Regions from separate parts of the Virgibacillus sp. L01 genome, predicted to be linked through region 1. Evidence: a T-box and tRNA genes for the amino acid it is inferred to sense, from the RefSeq annotation. Region 1 holds a T-box; the other holds one or more tRNA genes.

What was found. A T-box is a leader RNA that pairs with one kind of tRNA and senses whether it is charged. The one in region 1 lies ahead of ACTWQM_RS15360 (valine--tRNA ligase), so its partner is inferred to be a tRNA-Val.
Region 2: it has a tRNA-Val gene. The T-box ahead of ACTWQM_RS15360 (valine--tRNA ligase) is inferred to sense a tRNA for this amino acid. The anticodon was not compared.

What each region holds. Positions count from the first base shown of each region.
Region 1 covers NZ_JBQQCP010000008.1:177,810-186,123, forward strand. Annotated here, with positions in the region: gene hemB (porphobilinogen synthase) at 1-494, shown strand, start outside; gene hemL (glutamate-1-semialdehyde 2,1-aminomutase) at 519-1,808, shown strand; gene ACTWQM_RS15345 (LysM peptidoglycan-binding domain-containing protein) at 2,597-3,592, shown strand; gene ACTWQM_RS15350 (hypothetical protein) at 3,662-4,681, shown strand; gene ACTWQM_RS15355 (hypothetical protein) at 4,678-4,866, opposite strand; T-box leader at 4,984-5,210, shown strand; gene ACTWQM_RS15360 (valine--tRNA ligase) at 5,268-7,913, shown strand.
Region 2 covers NZ_JBQQCP010000002.1:276,369-284,682, reverse strand. Annotated here, with positions in the region: gene ACTWQM_RS06515 (DMT family transporter) at 179-1,045, opposite strand; tRNA gene ACTWQM_RS06510 (tRNA-Val) at 1,278-1,350, shown strand; gene ACTWQM_RS06505 (ABC transporter ATP-binding protein) at 1,746-3,476, shown strand; gene ACTWQM_RS06500 (ABC transporter ATP-binding protein) at 3,466-5,283, shown strand; gene ACTWQM_RS06495 (alpha/beta hydrolase) at 5,377-6,102, shown strand; gene ACTWQM_RS06490 (YjcG family protein) at 6,285-6,806, shown strand; gene ACTWQM_RS06485 (GNAT family N-acetyltransferase) at 6,803-7,228, shown strand; gene ACTWQM_RS06480 (DUF421 domain-containing protein) at 7,333-8,028, shown strand; gene ACTWQM_RS06475 (hypothetical protein) at 8,083-8,314, opposite strand, start outside.

The DNA.
Region 1 (8,314 bases):
TAATTGCACCATCTAACATGATGGATGGCTTTGTGATTGTTATCCGCCAAGCGCTCGATGAGGCTGGGTATACAAATATTCCAATTATGTCATATGCGGTTAAATATTCATCTGCTTTTTACGGACCGTTCCGTGATGCTGCTGATAGCACTCCACAATTTGGAAATCGTAAATCATATCAGATGGATCCTGCAAATCGGCTTGAAGCATTACGTGAAGCAGAGTCAGATGTAGAAGAAGGTGCTGATTTCCTAATTGTTAAACCAGCATTATCATATTTGGATATTGTTCGAGATGTTAAAAATACGGTTAACACACCGGTTGTTGCCTATAATGTTAGTGGTGAGTATGCAATGGTTAAAGCAGCAGCTAAGAATGGCTGGGTTGATGAAAAAGAGTTGGTGCTAGAAAAGATGATCGCAATGAAACGTGCAGGAGCAGATTTGATTATTTCTTATTTTGCTAAAGATGTAGCAAAATGGCTTAATGAATAAAATTTAAAGCTGAGGTGATTAATTTTGAGTAACTTTGAAAATTCAAAAGATGCGTATAAAGAAGCCGTGGATCTAATGCCAGGTGGAGTGAATTCACCTGTTCGCGCGTTCAAATCAGTAGGTATGACACCGATATTTATGGAACAAGGAAAAGGTTCTAAAATAACGGATATTGATCAAAACGAGTACATTGATTATGTATTGAGTTGGGGTCCATTAATTTTGGGACATGCTGATGATCGCGTCGTTTCCAAATTAAAAGAGACTACAGAAAAAGGCACAAGTTTTGGTGCACCAACTATACTAGAAAACAAATTGGCACAATTGGTGATTGACCGTGTACCGTCAATTGAAATGGTCCGTATGGTAAATTCAGGTACAGAAGCAACTATGAGTGCATTGCGTATTGCGAGAGGATATACAGGGCGGGATAAAATCCTGAAATTTGAAGGAAATTATCATGGTCATGGTGACTCACTCCTAATCAAAGCAGGGTCTGGCGTTGCTACACTGGGATTGCCAGATAGTCCTGGTGTACCTGAGTCTATTGCTCAAAATACAATTACAGTACCTTATAATGATGTAGAAAGTGTGCGCTACGCATTTGAAACATATGGTGATGAGATTGCTGCTGTTATTGTTGAGCCAGTCTCGGGTAATATGGGTGTTGTTCCACCACAAGAGAGCTTCTTGCAGGAATTGAGAAGAGTAACCGATGAAAATGGCTCAGTACTCATATTTGATGAGGTTATGACAGGTTTCCGTGTCGGATACAACTGTGCGCAAGGTTATTTTGGGGTCATACCTGATATGACCTGCTTGGGCAAAGTAATAGGCGGAGGACTTCCTGTGGGGGCATATGGTGGTAAACGTGAAATAATGGAAAGTGTAGCACCTACAGGATCCATTTATCAGGCTGGCACATTATCAGGGAATCCACTTGCTATGACGGCTGGCTATGAGACACTGAGTGCTTTGGATAAATCATCCTATGATGAGATAAATGAAAAAGTGGACAAATTGGTCGAAGGTTATAAACAAGCTTCAATTGACTATAAAATACCACTTCAAATTAATCGCGCTGGATCAATGGTTGGATTTTTCTTTACGCACGAACCAGTATTTAATTATGAAACAGCTCAAAATTCCAATCTTGATTATTTTGCACAATATTACCGGGCAATGATTGAAGAAGGAATCTTTCTGCCGCCGTCACAGTTTGAAGGGTTGTTTCTATCAACTGCCCATACAGATGAAGATATCGACAAGACATTACAAGCTGTTCGTACCGCATTCTCAAAAATTGAAAAGTAAATAAAAAAAGCTTTACTAATGTTGTTTGAGACACAAACAGTAAGAAGTAGAATATATTGAGCACTGAATTGCAACGTAATTCGGTGCTCTTTTTGTATTGTCATATAAACGCAAAATTTTTACGTGAAAATGTTTTTTCTTATAATTCAACTACGCAGCGTAAAATGAACTCATAAACCTTGGAGGAATAAGAAAATCTGAAGATACACTACTTGAGTTGACCTTGGATCAACTGTACGTATTTGATATAAACTGCGAATTATTTTTTTAAAAAGTTGAGTGCTATTATGCCGCTTCGGAAATACACTTCGCGCACCTAGGGCGGCTGATGAGCCTTCTTGCTCCTACGTCGCTGCGTAGTCTAATCTAGGCTACAGCTCCCACAGGAGTCTCCGTGTATTTCCTCCGCTGTTGACTGGGGTAGGAATTGAATCGCTATAGAATAAATGTGTGGCAGCGACCCCGGACGGAGGGACGAGAGTTTATAGATTTTATTCCAGCAGTTACTTCGCAGTTTATATCTTATGTGTACAAAAAACTGTTATCAATGTTGTCAAGTCAACAATAAATAACGTTCTGAGTTTATCAAAGATAGCCGTTTGAGCTTATTCTATAGATGTGAAAGTTGAGTTATAAGAACACAAATTGAATTTTGTACACCAAAACAGGACTGATTACTAATGGTAATGGCTTTTTTAATAGGTATAAGCATATCCTCTGTTTACATTTCATATAGTTGAGTTAAGACATATAAGTATATGGAATATGTGTTGAAGGGAGGAAGTCATTTGTCAACCAATCAGGAAGTATTCAGCTTTGAACTAAATGAATCGCTTTATTTTGAAGAAGGACAGGAAGTTGCAGAGATGCTGGGAATTTCTTTAGACCCGGAAATTTCTATCCAGCCATTTAATGATTTTATTTCGATTCGAGGAGTAATTGAACTTCAAGGTTCATATCAAAGGGAAGAATTTTCAAATGCAGGGGATGAGGATACATTAGATTTTGATGATTACCACGCAAGACGATATGTTGAGAAAGTGGTAGAACTGGATAATGGGAAATCAGAATTTACACATCGTTTCCCTGTTGAAATCTCAGTTCCAACATACCGAGTCGCAGATTTAAACGATGTGACGGTCGACATTAATTCCTTTGATTATGAAATACCAAATCAGAGTCAACTTAAATTAAGCTCTAGAATTGAAATACATGGGATTAGTGATCAAACCGAGGGTACATTAGAAAATGAATCAGAATCAGGTAATGAATTTTTGCCACCACGAGAAGAGGAAACATTTGAGTTCGATATTAAGAAGGAAACAGAAACAGCTGAATCAGAGAATCAGTTTATACCTGAAAATGCACCCACCTTGTCTCCGGAAGTAGAGGATGGATCACCGTCAGAAAAAGAACGTTGGAAAAATAAGAAGTCACAATCACTTGCGGAATTTTTTAACAAAAAACCAGTGGATGAATCACCTGAGGAAGAAAGTCCAGATGAATCATCCTTAGACTACACTGATACAGATTATCTGGATGAAAGTGATGAAAGTCGGTCAGCTGAGACCAAAGATGTCAGTTATTTAGCAGATATGTTTAGAAGTGATGGTGATGATCGATATGCCAAGATGCGATTGTGTATTGTTCAGAATAAAGACACAGTAGAATCAATTGCTAAACGTTATGAGATCCCTGCACTCCAATTAGTGAAACAGAATAATTTAAATGATGATAGTCTTGAAGAAGGACAATTATTGTATATCCCTTTTAAGAAGAAATAACTGATAGAATACATACCCCTTGCTTCGTATAGTAAGGGGTATGTATTTGGAAAGGTGGTGAAATTTAGTGTGAATGAAGTAATTCATAAAATAGCCGGGGAATACGGTGTACATCCATATAAAATTGACCAGGTATCAAAACATTTATTTCGGATCAGTGATGGTAAGCACTATTATGCATTGAAGAAAAGTATTCTAACTGAACAAAAATTGGATTTATGGGAATATGTTTATCATCAGGCATATACACAGAACATCCGGAGTATATTGCCTGTCTATTTAACAAAGCAGTCAAAATTATACGTACAAAATGCTCAATCGTACTATTATTTAACACCTTGGTTATCATCTAATAAACTCAATCATCTACAAATAATTAAGAATCTATATAACGCAATTGGTGAGGTTCATGCAAAGACAAAACGCACACAATTAATTCAGACGAATACTGTCATAAATAAATTCAATGAATATCAGAAGAAGTGTGCAGATTTATATAAAAGAGAGTTGTATTATGTTGAGTTGTTTGAGAAGAATCGATTTATGTCTCCATTTGAATTATTAGTTTGCACGCAATTTCGAATTATGGACAACGTCCTCTCCACACTGAATAGTTGTATTGAAAAATTAACAAGTGAAATTCAAAATGATCATGAGTGGAATTATAGTCTATGTCATGGAAACTTGGATCTCACTCATATAATTCTTCATAATGATACGTATATATTAAATTGGGAAAAGGCAAATTATGATAATGCTATTGCGGATTTGTCTATTTTACTAAAACATCTTGTGCGAAATTATGATCAATCATCATCACAATTAACAGATTCATTTTCAGTGTACACCAGCAAAAATATACTAAAAAAGAGTGAATTGTATCTACTCGCTATCTATTTATTGAATCCATTTCCCTACATAAATCAAATTCAGGACTATATTGATAATCCATCAAATGACACGATGATTAATCAAGTAAAGAGACTGCAATATAAATCCCGGCAAATGTTGTTTGGGTTAAAATGGTTCGAGTTTGTTGAAGAAGAAATTGTAGCATACGGTGAAGAAAAAGATGGTAAAGATAGCTAAATCCATTCCAAATAAAACGCAATAAATATTCCAACTAATACACCAAGCAAAAACACATCAAATGAAGTTGGAAATAGCATAGTCCGGATTAATTGAAATATTAATATTGGTAAAGTTACTCGTTCAATTACAATAATACAATTTCTTGCCCAAGGAGGCAGCCTGTATCGGTAATATCTAGCCACACTTATCACCTCTTAAGTATTTTTTTAATATACTATGTATATATATAGTTGTTTTGTGCAATTCATAAGATAATAGTTGATTTTATTTTCAGTAACCGATAAAATAAGTAATAATATGTAAATGTGATGATAGGGAAGAGTACAATATAATTACCTAATAGAGAGGGAATGACGGTGGAAAATTCCCAGGTGCAATTTATTTGGAAGGTCGCCCTTGATACAGCTTCTTTGAATTATGTAGTAGAAGAGAGCCGGTTTTTGACCGTTATCAACGAATGAAGTGCACAAGTACAACTGCTTGTGAACGAAGGTGGTACCACGGAATAATCCTTTTCGTCCTTTATTGGATGGAGAGGATTTTTTTATTTGTATTTAACTATGCAAAAGAGGAGGATTTAATGATGAGTGATGAGGCAAACACAACGATGTCATCAAAGTACAATCCACAGGAAATTGAAAAAGATCGCTATCGTTTTTGGGTCGATGGTAAATTCTTTGAAGCAACTGGAGATGAAGATAAGGAACCATTTACGATTGTTATCCCACCACCAAACGTAACTGGTAAGCTGCATTTAGGTCATGCATGGGATACAACGATGCAGGATACTATTTCAAGAATGAAGCGAATGCAGGGCTATGATGTATTATGGCTGCCGGGAATGGACCATGCAGGTATTGCAACACAATCCAAGGTTGAGGCAAAATTGAAAGAACAGGGTAAGAATCGCTATGATTTAGGCCGTGAAAAGTTTCTTGATACTACCTGGGAATGGAAAGAGGAATATGCTGACTTCATCCGTGCCCAATGGGAAAAGTTAGGTTTAGGACTTGATTATTCACGTGAACGTTTTACGATGGATGATGGTTTATCGGACGCTGTACGTGAAGTGTTTGTTACATTATATAAAAAAGATCTAATCTATCGTGGCGAGTATATAATTAATTGGGACCCCAATACCCAAACAGCACTTTCTGATATTGAAGTTATCTATGAAGAAGTTCAGGGAAAATTTTATCACATGCGTTATTCAATAAAAGAAAGTGATGAAAAGATTGAAATTGCAACGACACGTCCTGAAACGATGCTTGGGGACACAGCTGTAGCCGTACATCCAAGCGACGATCGATATAAGCATTTAATCGGTAAGACGGTTGTATTGCCAATAGTTGGTCGTGAAATAGAAATAGTGGCCGATGAATATGTTGACATGGAATTGGGCTCAGGAGCTGTCAAAATCACACCTGCACATGATCCAAATGATTTTGAAATCGGAAATCGACATGATTTGGAACGAGTGTTGGTTATGCATGAAGATGGGTCGATGAATGAAAACGCTGGTAAATATGAAGGACTAGACCGTTTTGAGTGCCGGAAACAAATTGTTAAAGATTTGCAGGACCAGGGTGTTCTGTTCAATATTGAGGAACGTGTACACCAGGTAGGACATTCAGAACGAAGTGGGGCCGTTGTTGAACCATATTTATCAACACAATGGTTCGTAAATATGCAACCTTTGGCGGATGAAGCTATTGAACTTCAGCAACGAGATGAAAAAGTTAATTTCGTTCCAGACCGTTTTGAACGCACCTACCTGCACTGGATGGAGAATATCCGTGATTGGTGTATTTCGAGACAATTATGGTGGGGACACCGAATTCCTGCATGGTACCATAAGGAAACAAATGAACTGTATGTAGGAAAAGAGGCACCTGCTGATATCGAAAATTGGGAGCAGGACAATGATGTACTTGATACGTGGTTCTCCTCAGCATTATGGCCGTTTTCAACAATGGGCTGGCCTGATCTGGATGCTGAAGATTTTAAGCGTCACTTTCCGACAGATGTTTTAGTGACAGGTTACGATATTATCTTCTTCTGGGTTGCACGTATGATATTCCAATCGAAAGAATTTACAGATCAAAGACCATTTAAAGATGTGCTGATTCATGGTTTGATTCGTGATGCTGATGGGCGCAAAATGAGTAAATCACTTGGCAATGGCGTGGATCCAATGGATGTTATTGAAAAGTATGGAGCAGATTCACTGCGTTATTTTCTCTTGACAGGTTCAACACCTGGCCAGGATTTAAGGTTCCACTGGGAAAAAGTTGAGGCTACATGGAATTTTGCAAACAAAGTGTGGAACGCATCACGGTTTTCACTTATGAATATGGAAGATTTCACTTATGAAGACATTGATTTAAGCGGTGAAAAGTCATTAGCAGATAAATGGATATTAACTCGGCTAAATGAAACGATTGAACAAGTTACCAAAAATACAAATAAATATGAGTTTGGTGAAGCAGGTCGTCATTTATACAATTTCATTTGGGATGAGCTCTGTGATTGGTATATTGAAATGGCTAAACTGCCGCTGTATGGTGATGACGAAAGTGAAAAACGAATGACGCAATCTGTTCTTGCATATGTATTAGATCAGACGATGCGCATGCTTCATCCTTATATGCCTTTTATTACAGAGGAAATCTGGCAGCAGCTCCCACATAAGGGAACGTCAATTACAGTTGCTGCATGGCCAGAAGCGAAGCCGGAATTTCATAATGAAACAGCATCAAAAGAAATGAAAAGACTTGTTTCAATTATTAAGTCCGTTCGTAACATCCGAGCAGAAGTTGATACACCAATGTCCAAGCAAATTAAATTGTTAATCCAGGCAGAGAATGAAGCAACTGTTTCAGAACTAGAAAACAACCGTAATTACCTGGAACGATTCTGTAATCCAAGTGAATTAACAATTAGTACTAAAGTTGATGTTCCGGAAAAAGCAATGTCAGCTGTTGTAACAGGTGCTGAGCTATTTCTTCCATTGGAAGGATTAATTGATTTTGATAAAGAAGTTAAACGCTTGGAGAAGGAACTGGATAAGTGGACAAAAGAAGTGGAACGGGTTCAGAAAAAGCTTTCAAATGAAGGATTTGTGAATAAAGCTCCACAATCTGTTGTAGATGAGGAAAAACAAAAAGAACAGGACTATTTAGAGAAACAAGCAAAAGTCAGAGCACGATTGAATGAGTTAAATTCATAAATAAATTGGAGGCTGGGACAAAAATGTTTTAGTCCAAATAAAATCCGAGCTGATTCAAATTAGAATTGGTTCGGATTTATTTTATTGCTTATTAGGTATAAACTGCGAAGTAGCTGCTGGGATAACATCTATAAACCTCTCGTCCCGCCGTCCGGGGTCACTACGGGCGGATGCTTTCCGCGGGCAACGCTTCAGCTTCCTCGGAAGCCAAAACCGCTTCATGCGGGATCTTCAGCTGTTGCTTTTCCCGCAGGAGTCACCGCCCTCCGCTCGCCCGGACTAGTGTAGCTGTCACACATTTATTCTATAGCGGTTCCTACTCCAGTCAACAGCGGAGGAAATACACGTAGACTCCTGTGGGAGCTGAGGCCTAGATGAGACTACGCAGCGACGTAGGAGCA
Region 2 (8,314 bases), on a different contig from region 1:
AGTAATTTATTATCTATGTATCTGTTCCTAAATTTTGCCTGAAGTAAACTGTTCTAAAGTTCCTACTTGATTATATGCAGGGAAAGGGATAAATAATCTCATCGGACGAAATTAAAAACAGAGCAGCACCATTAATGATACTACTCTGCTTTCAAGCTATTTTTTTTATAAAAATTGACTATTTTGCCTTCTGCATATCCATCCGGTTATTTTTCAGGAACATATAAAAAGATGAACCAAAGATGATGATATACCCAGTCACACTGAATAACGTTGGAATCTGTCCGAATAGAACAATGCTTAATAATGCCGAATAAACGACAGTCGAATAAAAGAAGATTGATATTTCATTGGCTGGTGCAAATTTATAAGCAAGTGTCACTCCAAATTGTCCGACAGTGGCACAGCATCCAGCCAGGATAAGGAACGCCCATTGCTTCATACTCATCGGTTCGTAAAATAGAATTGTGAATGGCAGCAGAACCACTGTTGCAAAAGATGAAAAGTAAAAAACGACGGTATAGTATTTTTCTTTATTTCCCAAAACCCGAAGAAATGTGTAAGCACCAGCTGCGAATACTGCCCCGAGCACACCAATGATGTACGGGAAAATCTCGACCGAAAATTCGGGCTGAATGATAAATAATGCGCCGATAAACGCTACAATTACGGCAAAGACCTGAAACCGGCGAGCGATTTCTTTCAGAAAAATTGCTGAGAATATAATAAGAATGAACGGACTGAGTTTATTCAGCATCTCGGCATCTGATAAAACCAAACGATCAATAGCATAAAAGTTCAAAACGATTCCAACAGTCCCAAGTGCTGAACGGGAAAGCAGAAGCTTCTGATGCTCTTTTTTTCCAAACAGTCTTTCTTTATGATGCAGTACGAATCCTAATGTAATAATAGCAGCTACTATATTGCGAAAAAATGCTTTTTGCGCTGTTGGCAAATCACCGGATAGCTTCACGAAAGCCCCCATAAGTGAAAAACCTAAAGCGGATACCAATAATAATATAATGCCTTTGTTGCGATCAGACATCAGTTGTTCCTCCAATTGCTAAATTCTAAGTCACTTGAACTATGCTATTACAAAACCAGAAGAATGGAAAGAAATCTGTTTAATGAGCGGGGGAATGGCTTTTTGTTGTGGCTATCATTCCTGGATTTGTACTTGGAGCAGGATGCATTTTAACTTAGAGGTAAAAAATATATTGACAGAATTTATCACTCTACTATATAGTTATAGTTGTCCGATAATTTACAATTTATACGATTCCGTAGCTCAGCTGGGAGAGCGTATGCTTGACAGGCATGAGGTCGTTGGTTCGAGCCCAATCGGAATCATTAAAGTTATTCAGCTGTGATCCCTTGTATATAAAGGGTTCACAGCTTTTTACTGTTAATAGAAATGTTTAACTTCCAGTGGACTAAGTACAGAAAATATTGCCCCCGCTCGCTTCAGGTATTAGCAACTCAGTTTACTCAGTCTTCGCCACGGTTATTCAGTCTCCATACGATGATTCTGCGTTTATTCAGTTTTCATCCCCAGGAATTCAGGATTCGTAGTACAACATTCAAGATTCACCCGAGTTTATTCAGTTTCCGCGCCCCCCTCCCTCCTACCAAAAAGCGCAAAAAAGCACTTCCACACTCGAAATAAAAACGCTTTACTATTATAATAGATTTTACACATATCTCGCCTTTCAAGCTGGCGATAACTTGCATCGGAGGTTCAACACGTGAAGAATATTTTTTCTTTTTTGAAGCCTTATAAAATTCCTATCTCTGTAGCCTATAGCTTGACGATGATTGAGCTTATGGTTGAACTGCTTCTCCCCTTCTTTCTTGGAAAGATGATTAATGATGGGGTTATGAATAAGGATCTGGACACTATTATGATGTGGGGCTTTATTATGATTGGCCTTGCGTTTACTGCGTTTATCGCGGGGATTTTTAATTCCTTTTTTGCGTCGCATACGAGTTTGGGATTTGCTTATGATATTCGGGAGAAGCTATTTCATAAAATTCAGTCGTTCTCGTTTGCAAATTTGAATCAATATCCGACATCCGGTCTTGTGACACGGTTTACGAATGATGTCCGCCAGCTGCAGAATACGATTTTTATGGCATTGCGGATCATGGCAAAGGCCCCATTGATTGTTATCGGTGGTGTGGTGATGGCATTTATTGTGAATGGCAGGCTAGCACTGATTTTCCTAATTACGGTGCCACTTCTTGTTGTTTTTATAGTATGGGTGCTTAAGGTTGCAAGCCAGATGTTTGATAAAGTGCAGAGTCGTGTCGATAATGTGAACCGTGTGATGCAGGAAAATCTTGCTGGGATGCGGTTAATCAAGGCGTTCCTGCGTCGCAGCCATGAGGAAGAGCGATTTACCAAAGCAAATAGCGATTTGGCGACAATGACGCGGTCAACATTCCGCTTTATTGAAGCATCAATGCCGATTCTTCTTTTTGTTATGAACTTAAGTCTGATTTTCATATTATGGTACGGGAACTCACTGGCGGTATCCGGGCAGACATCAGTCGGGGATGTTGTTGCAATAGTAAACTATGCGTTACGCGTTGCAATGGCAATTTCGATGTTCACATTTATTATCCTGGCATTTTCACGTGCAAAAGCGTCTGCAGAACGTTTGGATCAGGTGCTCCGCGTTAATGTCGATCTCGTTGATTATCAGGATGCGCGGGATGAGGCTGCCGTACCCAGTGGAAAAATTGAGTTTGATGACGTTTCGTTTAAGTACCCAAACCAAAAAGAACCAGTACTTGAGGACATTTCATTCCAGGTGAATCCAGGTGAAAAACTTGCGATAATTGGTGCAACAGGCTCTGGTAAAACATCATTATTCCAATTGATTCCACGGTTGTACAATGTAAAAAACGGTACTATCTATATTGACGATGAACCAATAACGTCCTATACATTGGAACAGCTTAGGCGGAGCATTGGCTATGTTCCTCAGAACCCGCTTCTGTTTACAGGTTCTGTCACGGATAATATTGCATGGGGAAAAGAAAAAGCATCACAGGAAGATGTTTTTCAAGCTGCACGAGACGCGCAAATTCATGACACGATTATGGACTTGCCTGACCAATACGATACAAAGATTGGCCAAAAAGGTGTTAATCTATCTGGTGGTCAGAAGCAGCGGATTTCAATTGCGCGCGCATTGATCCGCCGCCCGAAAATACTAATGCTTGATGACAGCACGAGTGCTTTGGATCTAGCGACTGAATCCAGGTTGCTCGATGCCATTCAGCATGATGATTGCACAACATTAATCATCACCCAGAAAATCTCGACTGCTATGAGTGCTGATCGTATTTTACTGCTGAATTATGGTGAAGTACTTGCCCTTGGTACACATGATGAACTACTGGAACAGTCCAGCCTGTATCGCAGAATCGTAGAATCACAGTTTGGAAAGGAGCTTCCTGATGTCACTTAAAGCTATTAAACGCCCTTTTCAATATAAAAAAATTCCGCTCGAGAATATAAAACATGATAAAAAGGATAAAGCCCGCAACACCTCTGGTACGATCAAGCGAATCTGGCTATATCTTGCTCGTGAGAAAGCGATGCTCGCACTGGTGATTTTCATGGTCCTTATCAGTTCCGGATTAAGTCTGCTTGGGCCATTCATGGTCGGGATGGCGATTGATGATTACATTGTGACACAAGAGGCATCAGGACTAGGCATGCTGTTAATCTGGCTGGTTATTATCTACCTGTTTCATTCGTTATCGATTTTTTTACAAAATTACTGGATGGTAGGCATTGCACAGAATACGGTTTATTCGCTGCGTTCAAACCTGTTCCATCAGTTCCACCGCCTTCCGATATCCTATTTTGATAAACGGCAGCATGGCGAATTAATGAGCAGGATTACCAATGATATTGATAATGTAAATAACACACTGAACCAGTCCGTTATTCAGATTTTTGCGAGTATCCTGACCCTTGTTGGTACTTTTGTTGTCATGCTTATCTTGAGCCCGCTCCTGACAGCTGTGACGATGACGATTATCCCAATTATGTTTCTTGGAATACGCTGGATCACTAAGCGTACTGGTCCATTGTATAAACTGCAGCAAAATCATTTGGGCGAGCTGAACGGGTATGTTGAAGAAACCGTTTCAGGACAGCATGTTATTAAAACTTTTTCCCAGGAAAAGCGTGTGATTAATGAGTTTAAGGATCGGAACAAAGATCTGCAGCATTCCGGCTTTTGGGCGATGACGATTTCCGGATTTATTCCAAAGGTCATGAACATGCTGAACTTTTTAAGCTTTGGCCTGATAGCATTGGTCGGTGGCATTCTTGCAATTGAAGAGATTATCACAGTTGGGGTTATCGTAATTTTCACCGAATATGCACGTCAATTTACCCGCCCGTTAAATGAGCTGTCAAACCAGTTTAATATCCTACTGTCAGCTGTTGCTGGTGCAGAGCGGGTTTTCAATGTAATCGACGAAGACCAGGAAGAAACCGATGAACAAACGGCAAGAGAACTTAAGCACACGGACGGAAATATACAGTTCCAGAATGTCTCGTTTGCTTATGAAGATACACCTATATTAAAGGATGTCACGTTTGAAGCGAATTCTGGTCAAACGGTAGCATTCGTTGGTCATACTGGTGCCGGAAAAACAACAATCATTAATTTAATTTCTCGTTTTTACAATTATGATTCCGGCAAAATAATGCTTGACGGTATTGATATAAAAGAGATAAAGCGTTCAAGTTTAAGACAGCATATGGCGTTTGTGCTGCAGGATGCATTTCTTTTCAATGGAACCATCCGGGAAAATATACGTTACGGACGCCTGGATGCCACGGACGATGAAATAATTTCAGCTTCGAAAAGTGCGAATGCACATGACTTTATTGAACGGCTTCCTAATGGATATAATACCGTTCTGGATCAGGATGGCAGTGGAATCAGCCAAGGTCAGAAACAACTTATCACGATAGCTAGGGCGATTTTAGCCGATCCAGCAATCCTTATTTTGGATGAAGCAACAAGTAACATTGATACCGTAACCGAATTAAAAATTCAGGATGCGTTGAAAGGACTGATGCATGACCGGACCAGCTTTGTAATTGCCCATCGGTTAAATACGATTCAGCAAGCAAATAAAATAATCATGCTTGAGCATGGCGAAATTATCGAACAAGGTTCCCATGAGTCATTAATTGAACAAAAAGGAAATTACTATGACCTGTACAAAGGCCAACTGAATCAGCACAGATAGAATATCCATTCCAAACATGATAGACTATTTGTGAACTAGACTATTTGTGAACTGCATTTATTTAAAAAGACACATTCAAATGAGGTGGATACCATCGGACGAAAAGGAACAATGGTCGACAAAGAAATTGAAAGCAACTATCTGAATGAGACAATGACACTTAAACTTTACCAGCCGGAATCGTTTTCTCCTCTTTACAAATATCACATTTGTATCATGCAGGATGGAGATGATTACTATCAGCTTGGCCGCATTGCTACATTGAGTGATAAACTCCATGCCAGTGAAGAAATTAATAATACGGTTTTTGTTGGTATTCATTATCAGGATAAATATGACCGCAGAAAAAAATATCACCCAACAGGTGAACAGCAGCAGGCCTATATCAAATTTCTCGTACACGAAGCAGTTCCATTCCTTGATAACCTGCTCCCTACTTATCATATGGGCCAATCCCGTGCATTAATGGGAGATTCGCTAGCTGGAACGTTAGCTCTGATGACAGCATTGAAGTATCCAAACACATTTGGCAAAGTAATTATGCAATCGCCATATGTTGATCACACTGTTACAGAAGCCGTTAAAAACGCAAAAAACTCGCACTCCATCGATATTTATCATACGATTGGTACAGCTGAAACAGCGGTAGATACAACAGACGGAAAACAAGCTGATTTTATAACACCAAACCGTGAGCTAAACGAACTACTTCAGAGCAAAGGCATGAGCTATACGTACCATGAACTAGAGGCTGGAGAACACACGTGGAAATATTGGCAAAAAGATATGAAACGAGCACTATCAACGCTTTTCGGCTAAATATTTACTAATTTCTGAAAATCTTTTTCCTACACGAAGTAATTTTTTGTTATAATAGAAGATAGACCAAAATTTAATAAGGAACTTTTAGCAGTCTGGAGTATAATGATTACCCTACTGCAAAAGTACAACGAAGGCATCAAACCGTAAGTTTTCTAAAATTAAAAGGAGGATTCATTCTTATGACAAAATATGGTATAGCAATTTTTCCATCAAAGCCAATCCAAGATGATATCAACTCTTACCGAAAACGTTATGACCCGCATTACGCACTTGTTCCACCACACCTTACACTTAAGGAAGCGTTTGAAGCGGATGATGAAACCATCGATGAACTTGTTACCGAATTAAAGTACATCGCAAACGACGCAGAACCGTTTAAGCTGCAAATCAACAAAGTAAGTACGTTTGCACCGGTGACAAACACAATTTATCTGAAGGTCGAACCAACGCAGCAGCTGCTGGATTTATTTGAAAAAATGCAAACAGGCAAGTTTCCTGAAAATATGGAGTACAATTTCGTACCGCATATTACGATTGCTCAGAAGCTTTCCCAGGACGAGTATTCCGATGTGTTTGGCAGCATGCAAATGAAAGACATTCAATTTGAGGATACGATAGATCGTTTCCAGCTTCTCTATCAATTGGAAAACGGAACATGGACAGTATATGAATCGTTTGTTTTCGGGAAGGAAAAAGTGTGAGAATAGAAGTAGTTGAGACAAATGACCAGAGGCAGCAGGCATATAACGTACGAACAGCAGTCTTTGTTGATGAACAAAATGTACCACCCGAAGAAGAGCTGGATGCGTTTGACGAGCAATCCATTCATTTGATTGGCTACGATACTGACAAACCTATCGCAGCAAGTCGGGTACGTTTTGTAGACAACTACGGCAAGTTAGAGCGCATTTGTGTGCTTAAGGATCAGCGCGGTAAATCCAATGGCGCACAAATGATTGAGTCAATGGAAGCTATTATCAAAAATGAAGGCTACGCGAAAGCTAAATTGAATGCTCAAACCCATGCGATTGATTTCTACCAGCGTCTTGGATACAAGGTGATCTCCGGTGAATTCATGGATGCTGGCATCCCGCATGTAGCAATGACAAAAGAATTAAGTTAAAAAGCGACAGTTTGTGTTTTAAACCAGACTGTCGCTTTTTCAATGTATGCTAACTCCCTTTTCGGATATCCTAAATGATGAATGTGCTGTGAGGGGGAGCTTAAATGGAAAACTTATTGCCCATACTTAGTGAAACATTGTTTGGCTTTTTCGCCTTGTTTGTATTAACTAAGGTCCTAGGTAAAACACAAATAATACAACTGACTGCATTTGACTTTATTGCAGCATTGGTTTTGGGTGAACTTGTGGGAAATGCTATTTTTGATGACCAGGCGGGAATAATTGAAATTTCCTTTGCAGTATTAGTAGCCGGAGCTGTTTTATACGTGACAGAAATTATTACGCAAAAATATAAAGGATCCCGTTCCCTGCTTGAGGGAAATCCTGCAATTGTTATTCATAAAGGAAAATTAATAAAGGAAGAAATGAAGAAAAATAAATTGGATATTAACCAACTACAGCACCTATTAAGGGCAAAAGATGCATTCTCCATTTCGGAAGTGGAATATGCAATCCTGGAAACAGATGGTACGGTTTCCGTAATGAAAAAACCCGTTCACCAGACAACGACGAAACAGGATTTTAATATTGCCCCTAAACCTGTCAGGCTGCCAACTACACTAATTAATGATGGAGAAGTCCTGTGGGATAATTTGAGAGAATCGAATTTATCGGAAGAATGGCTGGAACAGGAATTAACCAAGCAGAATTTCAATTCGGTAAAGGAAGTATTTTATGCAGAGTGGAATGAAGGGAACAACGAATTATTTGTCCTGCAGTTTACTGAGAAAGAAACATAGCTTATTTCAGACATAATATTGAGCCCTTCCACCATTGGCAAGGGCTCTTTGTTTTCATATACTATCACTAAAATAACGGCCTTTTCCGGTTACATCTGCATGTATTTTCTCGGCTGATGGCGTTTTTACAGCAGATAACTTATAACTGGATTCCCTGGTTGCTTCTACTCGCCCTTCCTGTCTGGCTAAATCCTGGTGTTTTGCTTCTAAAATTGCTTTGTACGGTTTCTCGATGTAATAAGGATCCTGTTTATCTTCTGTTACACGCTGCTGGTAATCTTTATAC